One region of the Cohnella soli genome, then DNA from elsewhere that is predicted to be linked to it. Evidence: riboswitches for the same ligand, from Rfam matches in the RefSeq annotation. Region 1 holds a riboswitch; the other holds the start of a gene.

Region 1 (5,050 bases):
GGCAGGACGGAAGAGGACAGGGTGATGGTCCGTTGGATCGTTCTGCGCCGATGAGCCCATTCGATGAGCCTCCGGGAAGACCGGGAGAACCTCCTGGTCAGGGAAGCGGCAGCGTGCCGCGCTCGGCGATGTTGGCTGACGGGAACGGGGTCGAGACGTTGGTCGGCTATTTACGCGTCGGCGATCTCGGTTGGGGCGTGGTCGTTCAGTCGCCTATCTTCATCGTGGACAAAGCGAAGCGCGAGTTCATATCGACGCAGTTGAAATGGAGCGTGCCGCTCATCGCGGCTTTCTTGCTGCTTAGCCTTTGGATGGCTCGTAAGATGGCGGCGCCTTTCGCGAGGCTGACCGCGGTCGCAAGAAGCATTGCGTCAGGCGAGCGGGCGGGGCGTCCGCCGTTCGAGAGCCATTGGAACTATGAGGCGCATCATTTGGCGCGCGCGATGATGACGGCGGTGCAGGGTCTGCAGCATCAGGCGGACGAGATGAGCTTGCAGGCGCGAACCGATCGTCTCACCAGGCTTGCGAACCGGACGGGGTTGGATGAATGGTTGAAAGCGCGCGAAGGCGATAGCGCCGGGTATGCGCTCATGGTGATCGACATCGACCATTTCAAAAGCGTGAACGACAAATACGGTCACCAGATAGGAGACGACACGCTTGTCCATCTGGCGAGTATTCTGAAAGCGGAGTGCAGGGAGACGGATCTCGTCTGCCGAATCGGCGGCGAAGAATTCGTCGCCGTGCTGCCGGGCGAGAAGCTGGAAGGCGCCACTTTGCTGGCGGAGCGGGTTCGTGGGCGGGTAGAAGATGCGATTAGCCCGACTGGCCGGCCGATCACGGTGTCGATCGGCATTGGCGCTTGTTCCGAACCCGGCGAATCATTCGACACGACGTTCCAACTTGCGGATGGGGCGCTCTATGAAGCCAAGCGGGCGGGGCGCAATCGGACGATGGCTTCCGCGTGAGCGGCTTTGCCCGAGTTTTGTAGACCACGTTGGCCGACATCGTCTTCATACAAGGAGGAGTAGACATGGGCAAACATCCTTTATTAACGGAAGAGCAGTTGGCGGAACAACTCGCCGCACTGCCGGAGTGGCGGGTCGAAGAAGGCAAGTGGATCGTGCGCCGGAGGCTTTTTCCAACGTTCATGGATGCGGTCGCTTTCGTGGATCGGGTGGCGGTTATTGCCGAGGAAATGAATCATCATCCGTTCATCGCCCTCGACTACCGGAAAGTAACGCTCAGATTGACGACTTGGAACTCCGGGGGAATCACGGGTATAGACATCGATTCCGCCATCGCGTACGATCGAGAATAGACTATCGTATTGCGAGGTGCCTCACTTGATTCGCCGTTTTATCGCTTTTTACCGTCCGTACAAAGGACTTTTCACACTGGATTTCACTTGCGCCATATTGGTCGCGTTGCTTGAGCTTGGTTTCCCCGTCGGGGTTCAGTGGATGATCGACGATTTGCTTCCAACGAAAGATTGGGGGCTGATTACGTGGGTGTGCGTCGGCCTGATGGCGCTCTATATTGTCAGCATGCTGATGCAGTTCGTTGTCAGCTATTGGGGTCACAAGCTTGGCATCAACATCGAGACGGATATGCGCCGACAACTGTTCCAGCACGTGCAGAAGCTCAGCTTCCGTTTCTTCGATAATACGAAGACAGGCCAGATTATGAGCCGAATGACGAACGATCTGTTCGATCTCGGCGAGATGGCGCACCATGGGCCGGAGGATATGTTCATTGCGCTCATGACGCTTGTCGGCGTGTTCGGCATTATGATGATGGTGAACTGGGAGCTGGCGCTGATCACGTTTATCGTCGTGCCTTTCCTGGCGTGGATTATCGTGTACTTCAATCAGAAGCTGAACAACGCCGCGACCAAAATGTTCGAGCAGATCGCCGACGTGAACGCGCGAGTCGAAGACAGCATCTCCGGCATCCGTGTGGTCAAGTCGTTCGGCAACGAAGGGTTCGAGCTGGAGCGTTTTACGAAAAACAACCAAGGTTTCAGACGCGCGAAACTCCGTTCTTATTTTACGATTTCCTTGAGCGGCTCGAGCATCTACATGTTGACACGGGTGATCACGCTGGTCGTTCTTGTGTGCGGCGCGTGGTTTGCTTATCAAGGCAAGTTATCGTACGGGGAGCTCGTCGGGTTCCTGCTGTACGTGAACATTTTTCTGAAGCCGATCGAGAAAATCAATGCGCTATTGGAGTTGTATCCTCGGGGTATGGCCGGTTTTCGGAGATACTGCGAGCTGATGGATACGGAGCCGGACGTGAAGGACGCTGACGATGCGATCGATGCGCCGCGGCTGAAAGGCAACATCGAGTTCAACAACGTGACGTTCGGCTACGAGAACCATTCCCACGTGCTGAAGGACATCAATCTGAAGGTGCGGGCCGGCGAGACGCTTGCGTTAGTCGGTCCGTCAGGTGCGGGCAAGTCGACGTTATGCAGCTTGATTCCGCGTTTTTATGAGATCGATGAAGGCGAGGTCACGATCGATAACATCGACATTCGGGCGATGAAGCAGCAGTCGCTGCGTAACCAGATTGGCATTGTGCAGCAGGATGTGTTCTTATTCAACGGAACGATCCGCGAGAATATTGCCTACGGGCGACTTGGGGCGACAGAGGAAGAAATTTGGGAAGCTGCGCGGGCGGCACATCTGGAAGCGATGATTCAAGCGCTGCCGGACGGGCTCGACACGTTCATCGGGGAGCGGGGATTAAAGCTGTCCGGCGGTCAGCGGCAGCGGCTGTCGATCGCGCGGATCTTCCTGAAGAATCCGCCGATTCTTATTCTGGACGAAGCGACTTCCGCGTTGGACACGGAGACGGAGACGATGATCCAGCAAGCGCTCGAGAAGCTGGCGCACAATCGGACAACACTGATTATCGCGCACAGGCTGGCGACGATTCGCCATGCCGACCGCATCGTCGTCGTGACGGAAGAAGGCATCGCCGAGCAAGGCCGGCACGAAGAATTGATCGCGGCAGGAGGCACATATGCGCGCTTGAGCGCCGCGCAATTCGGCGGCGGCGCTGGATTGGCGACGGTTTAGGCAGACAACGATCAACTAAATATTTGTTGGACAGATAAATGTTACTCGGCTATGATAGTTTGAGTAAGCTTCACGATAATAGCAAACCTGCTGAAATGGCAGGGACGCAAAACTACAGGGCCTAAGGGTGAATCAACCTATGGCAGCCAGTTGCCGAACGAAGAGTGCGAAACTATCGACGATGTTCCTTTCCGTCAATTTTGCGCAATATCGACACAGTTCGGCAATACTCTGAACTGTGTTTTTGTTTTGGCGCAAAATGGAAGGGGGGGGGGCAGTAATGAAGAAGTTGTTTCCGTCGATCTGCTTCGTTGTTATGCTTCTGTTAAACTTAATGAGTGCCACAACTGCCAAGGGGGCAGACGTTACGTATTCTTATCAGAATGAAACTAAGTTATCGACCTGGCTATGGGACGCTTCCAAAATTGTCGACTCTCCGGACAAGGTAATAGAGGATTTAGCTGATCGCCATGTTAAGTTTCTCTTATTACAAATAGATTTCTCGGTTGATGTCGAGTATTATCGCAAATTTATTGGCAAAGCGACTTTTAATGGAATTAAGGTCGAAGCGTTGGATGGCGCACCGCAGTGGGTGACCGACGGCGGCGAGGAGCTCCAGCAAAATATGTTGGACTGGTTGGTCCGATATCAGAATACGTCTGTGAGTAAGGAAAGATTTCAAGGAGTTCATTTAGATGTCGAGCCTTACGAAAATGAACATTATGAAGAGCACATGGATGAGTATATAGGCAACTATCAATTAATGATCGAGAAATTTAAGATGCAGACAAGCAAGCTTAAATTGGAATTCGGTATCGACATTCCGTTCTGGTTTTACGGAGTAAAGTATGATAACCAATACGGCTCAGGAAACTTGGCGGAATGGCTATGCCATTACGTCAAGAAAATGACAATAATGGCTTACCGGGATAGCGTAGAGGGGGAAAATGGAATTATTAGTGTTGCCGCTGCGGAAATGAAACTTTTCGAAAAGTATAAAGTTCGAGGAACGATAGCGGTGGAGACCGGAAAAGTAGCGGATGCGTATCAATTTATCACTTTTTATGGGAAAGGCAAAGAAGTGATGAATCGGCAACTCCAGCGTCTCTATGAGTACCACCGAAAGCATTCCGCATTTGATGGAATTGCGATTCACTACTACGATAGCTGGGTTGCGATGAAGTAAAATAGAAGTTATTTGCACCCTGTTTAGGTCCTGTTTAGGGTGCTTTTTTGTTGTTAAATCATTCCACTACATTGGTCCTAAAATGGGGCTGTTTCTACATTGACATCAGGTATTTATGCCTATAAAATGATGATTTGGGGGTTATAACATGATGAAAATTTCGTCGAAAAAAAATAAATCTATTATCATATTGGGCTGCTTACTGATTATTGCGCTAATCATAGGTTTAGAGTATCGAAAGTTGGAGTCTCGCCATCTTCCCGCTGAACAGACCATGCAATCGCAAGAAGGCATCCGCTACATGAGCAGGACGGATAAAAATTCGTTCTATATTCTGAAAGGAAATGTTTGGGAGCGCGTATTTATCAAAGGGGTCAACATTGGCGCTGGCAAGCCTGGTGCTTTTCCAGGTGAAGTTGCGATTACTTACGATGAATATTATCGATGGTTCGGTTACATATCGGATATGAACGCAAATATGATCAGGGTGTATACAACGCAACGGCCGCAATTTTACAATGCGCTCTATGATTTCAATAAGAAAATGGAAAAAGAGGGAAAAGAGCCGCTCTACATCATTCATGGGGTGTGGGTGAACGAGAATGATATTATGACGATTGACGATGCGTTTGGCAACGACAACAAAATCCTGAACGATGTTGTGAAGAGCGGGCAAGAAATCGTCGATATTCTACATGGCCATAAGGATTTACCCGTTCACAAAGGTTATGCGGATGGGACTTATACGACGGATATCTCTGAATACGTTGCAGGGTGGATC
Region 2 (5,050 bases), on a different contig from region 1:
ACTCTAAGAGATTAATACGTGCATTATACTCTTTGGTTTTAGTAGATACAGGTGTATGGCAAGATGACATTATTAAGATGAAGAATGCCATATTAAACTATTGTGAGATTGACTCCGCATTAGTTGATTATCTGTATGCTTGTTACTTGGATAGTAATGTACTTGTTGAAGAGTTTCTGGGAATTGCAGATGAAGTATATAGCTATTTTGAGAACGCGTTAAATGCAATGGCTGCTTCCAGAACTTCCTTCGACTAACACCATATTGTATCCGCACTTTGTATAATTTCTTTTTCGAGCGCATCAGCTTATTGTTCAAAGTACGCCCCATCGCTTTTGTCTCGGCTTCTTTGATCAGCAACTTCAGTTTCACATCAAACGGAGCAGTTTTCGTCTGCATGTAGTTCCATCTCGAACATTTTAATCACCTTTTTAACAGTATTATACGAACGTTAGTTCTTATTCAATCCCAGCAAATTGGCGTGATTTTATTATTGCGTTCCGCAGCGCGGTTGGAAAAAGGTTGCATACTAAAAAACGTCCGGGTAGCCGATTGAATAATGGCTACCCGGACGTCATCTTACCCTTTACAGATCGAGATTCAATTCCATGCATTCATTAAGAATTCTAAGAATCATTACAACAGTTTCGGAACGACTGGCAGTTCCCTTTGGATCGAAGTTACCGGCCCCTTTACCAGATACAAGCCCAGCTTCAGCAAGCTGGTTAATCGAGTTCTCTGCCCAGTTGCCTTTAATATCATTAAATTTACTGTTACTAGCCGCGTCATTCAATTTAAGAATTCTTGCAAGCATAGCTACCATCTCACCACGAGTAATATTTCCTTCGGGGTGGAACGTTCCGTCTTTATAACCACTAATAACTCCTGCATCCTTCAACGCAGTAACAGCTTCTGCAGCCCAATGGCCTTGGGTATCGGCGAAAGAATCAACAGATAAAGCTTTCATTCCCAGAGCCTTAAACAGCATGGTTGCGAACTCAGCCCGTGTTACTTTGCCAGCTCCGTTAAACGTTCCATCTTTGTACCCCGTCACGATCCCGAGTTTAGTCGCAATCTCTACGGCGTTATGGCTCCAATTGTCTTTAGGAAGATCACTGAATGCTTTAATTTTATTGTTTTGCAAATCATTCATAATCTCTTCTTTTCGTTTTTCTACATCCTTTAGAATCTGTTCATTCATTTTCACTTTAGGTTCTGAAGTTGGAGCTGGTGTTGGAGTTGGAGCTGGACTAGTTGTTCCATCATTACCGCCACCGATTCCATCACCACCGACCGGTGCTGTATCGATATGAAGGATAATGTTAATGGTTCTTGAGTTGTATACTGCATGGACTACAGTAGTTCCTCTAGTCAGTCCAGTAATCAAGCCGTTTTCTACCTTAGCCATCAATGGATCATCAACTGACCAAACAGCTGCATTACTTCTGTCCACCTTTGTTCCGTCGCTATAAATGGATTTAATAAGCGATTGATGGGTTCCGCCTACATTAATGGTTACTTCGCCAGAATCTAACCATAACTTCCCGGTGTCATAAGGCGCGCCTTTCGCCATTACAAATTCGCCAGTCGTAGCATATCCAAATTCGACACTGATGGGCTCGCTTTGAGCATCAACATATCCAATCCTGGAAAAGGACAAGACGTAATTATCTCCAACAGGGACATTAAGAAACTCAAAATAACCTGGAGGGTTTATATCTGAATAGTAACTGTTTTCATAGCCATTTCCGGAAATCGTAACATTTACATCGGTAATCGGTTTACCTTCTTCATCTTTAACGATTCCATTGACAATTGTATTGTACATATATTTGGTAGAGATTTTTTGGTTCTCACCCGCTGTTAGCGTATGATCATTGGGTGTCACAACGATAGGAATATAACCGGCTTTTGAGAATTGTAAATAAAAGTCTCCCGGGGCAAGGTCATTTATCACATATTTGCCCGACGAATCGGTTTCAGTTGATCCAATAAGCGTGCCAAGCTCTCCGTTATATTGTCCGGAATACACGGCAGCCGTTACCCCCGGCATATTGGACCCTGTTTTTAAATCCCATACGACTCCAGAAACGCTAGCCGGGCCGGTAGGCAGTGCTCCCACATCTATGATGTACCAGTCGGTAAATCCGCCATAAGATACTGAAATATTAGCAGATCCCGGGCCAGTTGCCGTGATGACGCCAACGCGATCTACAGTCGCTACCAATGGATTACTAGAAGTCCACACGCCGGCATCCGTAATACGTTGTTCTGAACTATCGCTCATCTCGGCTGTCGCAATACCTTGAGAAGTTTCCCCAACGTATATGAAATATTTAGACAGATTCAGGCGAAGATCCGTGATAATACTTGGTCCTGTTACTGTTGCCGTTGCATTTACCGGGTTGATGAACCCTGGTGTCACTTTAGTTGAATCGGACTTCTGCAAAATAACCGAGTTCAAAACCGGCTCTAATTTCAACAAAGAGCCCTGTGTTTGTTTACGAACTTTAAGCTTAACGGAGAACAGAGTTACATCTCCTGTTCCAATGAGGTCGTTAGCCGAGATTCCAGACACTTTAAAATGCAGGAAAATATTCCCGTACCCATCTTGACTTGCTGTAGGAGTCTTCACTTGGTAATTCGAATTCGCAATAGACGAGCCCACAGAGTATCCATCAGCTTTATACGTATAAACGCCCATCCCTTCATATGTCGCATAATTCGATGGGTCTAGCTTGTCCTCGTTAAATCCAACTGAAAATTCTATACTATGCAGACCATTTGAAGCTACATTTGCAATATCTTTCAATCCTACCGAAACAATAACTTCCTCTCCGGGGGCGTATACGGCCTTGTCAGTCGTCACGACAACGTCTACCTGTCCGGTCCCGTTTGCCGACGCACTCCCTCCAAACACGGAAAACATCAGCATACAAAGTACGAAAATTGAAACGAATTTCCTTGAAACTAGTTTCAAACTCATGCCGTGAACCCTCCTAAGTTTTGTGTATATTAGCACTGTAGAAGAACAGCGTAATAACCATAAATCCCATTACTCCTTAAAAAACACAAACAGCCGCAACGCCTATTACGCGTTCGGCTGCTCTTTGCAACACAAACACACTTTCGGCGGTCTGGCGATCCACGTGGGACCCATGACTTTGCGTCCCCGCCTTGCGACGGGTTTGCCTTTTTCGAGTGGTTCTTTTGAATGAGATGAGAAGAAAATGCTGGAAATTAATCGAAGTATACATCAGAGAAAAATCAGTTGTACAGCGATTCGCTGTATACTTTGTATGTTTTTGTAATTTGAAGCAGGAAAATAAGCATACACCTAATCCAGATGAGGTCCGGTTCGGTTATTAGACAATTGGGGATTAAGCTAACGGGCACGATAGCTCAATCATGACACGACGGCAGCCGGCCTCAGAACGATCGGCTGCCGTCGTTGCGCTAACGGGCAGGATTGCAACTTTACGCAAATCATTCGCGCCTCAAATAATGGGTATATCTGTAAATCGAATGTGGGGGCTAGAATCTGATCGTTCAATCGAGATTCATGGCAAAAAAATAAACACAGCTATCGCAGCGTATATTATTGAAATAACGTTGTTCAATTAATGAGGAGGAAAATATGGCAATAATAATTTTTTTATGGATTCTATCTATTATTGGTCTTTTTTGGGTATGGAGTGATGCATCCAACAAACGGGGAGGTAATATTGGTTGCCTTTGGGCACTTATCGTATTAATCCTTGGCCCAATTGGATTTATTGCTTACTTATTTGTAAGGAACTCAGATTGAGTTATGGGAATTGATGTTGGATGAAAGAACGTTATCTCATTAAAAGACTGTGTAGATGAGGTTGGTTTGCTGAGGAACACGAAATGCCATTAAGCTATCGGAGAACTTTAGCACAATCACCAAAGACTGTCGTCTGATCGAACGGCAGCCTTTTAAGCAAATGGGGCAGTTAAGCTAAATGTGCATCCCAGATTAACCCAATGCGTAGAATCTATAAACACGGTTATGGGGGGGCGAAGTGGGAGTGCCACCAGAAGTGAATATTTTTACTTGGGTCATTTTTGCATTTCTGTGCCTATGGATTGGAATTGCATTGTTTGTAATGATAAATCCTTATTATATCTGGAAGATAACACAAAGTTGGAAAGCTTCAAGAGAACCGCCAAGGTCTTATTTTATAATTCAAAGGATTGTTGCAGGTCTATTCGCCCTTATTGGATTATCAATATTGTTACTTCCTCATTTGTTACGCTAACGGGTCACGATAGTTCAACGCATACACGAAGGCAGCCGACCAGAAAGATCGGCTGCCTTTGTTCAACTTACGGGCAGAATAGTTGATTGAGGACTTCAGAATCGCTCCAACACTAGCTTTCCAATCATGTCTCCGGCAAGCAGCTTCTCATGGGCCAGGCGCAAATTTGCAGCGTTGATCGGTTCGAGGCGCTGTGTCATCGTAGGTTTTATTTTCCCAACATCAATGAGATCAGCCACAGTATTCAGCAAATGGTGTTGTTCAAGCCTATCATCCGTTTGAAATTTGGCACGGGTAAACATAAGCTCCCAGTGGAATGAAACGCTTTTGACAAAGAACGAATCCAGATTGACCGGCTTACCTGCCGGAACAACGGAGCAAATTTTCCCTTGCGGACGTATGACTTCGGCCATGCTTTCCCAATGCAATACCGTGTCGTTTAGACAGAAAATATAATCGACAAAATCAAAACCGTACGCCTTTAATTGCGGACCTAATGCCTCTCTGTGATTGATGATGTAATCTGCCCCATGGTCTTTGGCCCAACGAACCGATTCCTCCCTTGAAGCAGTGCCGAGGACCGTTAATCCTGCGAGCTTGGAAAACTGGGTCGCAACCGACCCGACACCCCCTGCGGCGCCTATAATCAGAATCGTTCGATTTTTATTTTCTAATTCGTCCTGGTTTACTCCTAATCGGTCGAATAATGCCTCCCAGGCGGTAAGAGATGTTAATGGCATTGCTGCGGCTTGGGCATAGTTCAGCGT

What was found. A riboswitch is a leader RNA that binds a small molecule or an ion and turns the genes downstream of it on or off. The one in region 1 is predicted to bind cyclic di-GMP.
Region 2: another riboswitch for cyclic di-GMP. It lies ahead of ACFPOF_RS18475 (S-layer homology domain-containing protein); the one in region 1 lies ahead of ACFPOF_RS05670 (hypothetical protein).

The regions. Positions count from the first base shown of each region.
Region 1 is NZ_JBHSMI010000010.1:10,325-15,374, reverse strand. It holds gene ACFPOF_RS05685 (sensor domain-containing diguanylate cyclase) at 1-968, shown strand, start outside; gene ACFPOF_RS05680 (4a-hydroxytetrahydrobiopterin dehydratase) at 1,034-1,321, shown strand; gene ACFPOF_RS05675 (ABC transporter ATP-binding protein) at 1,347-3,083, shown strand; cyclic di-GMP riboswitch class I at 3,154-3,241, shown strand; gene ACFPOF_RS05670 (hypothetical protein) at 3,364-4,269, shown strand; gene ACFPOF_RS05665 (family 2 glycosyl transferase) at 4,418-5,050, shown strand, end outside.
Region 2 is NZ_JBHSMI010000028.1:518,029-523,078, reverse strand. It holds gene ACFPOF_RS18480 (nucleotidyltransferase domain-containing protein) at 1-257, shown strand, start outside; gene ACFPOF_RS18475 (S-layer homology domain-containing protein) at 587-2,986, opposite strand; cyclic di-GMP riboswitch class I at 3,129-3,203, opposite strand; gene ACFPOF_RS18470 (DUF6199 family natural product biosynthesis protein) at 4,047-4,283, shown strand; gene ACFPOF_RS18465 (zinc-binding alcohol dehydrogenase family protein) at 4,379-5,050, opposite strand, start outside.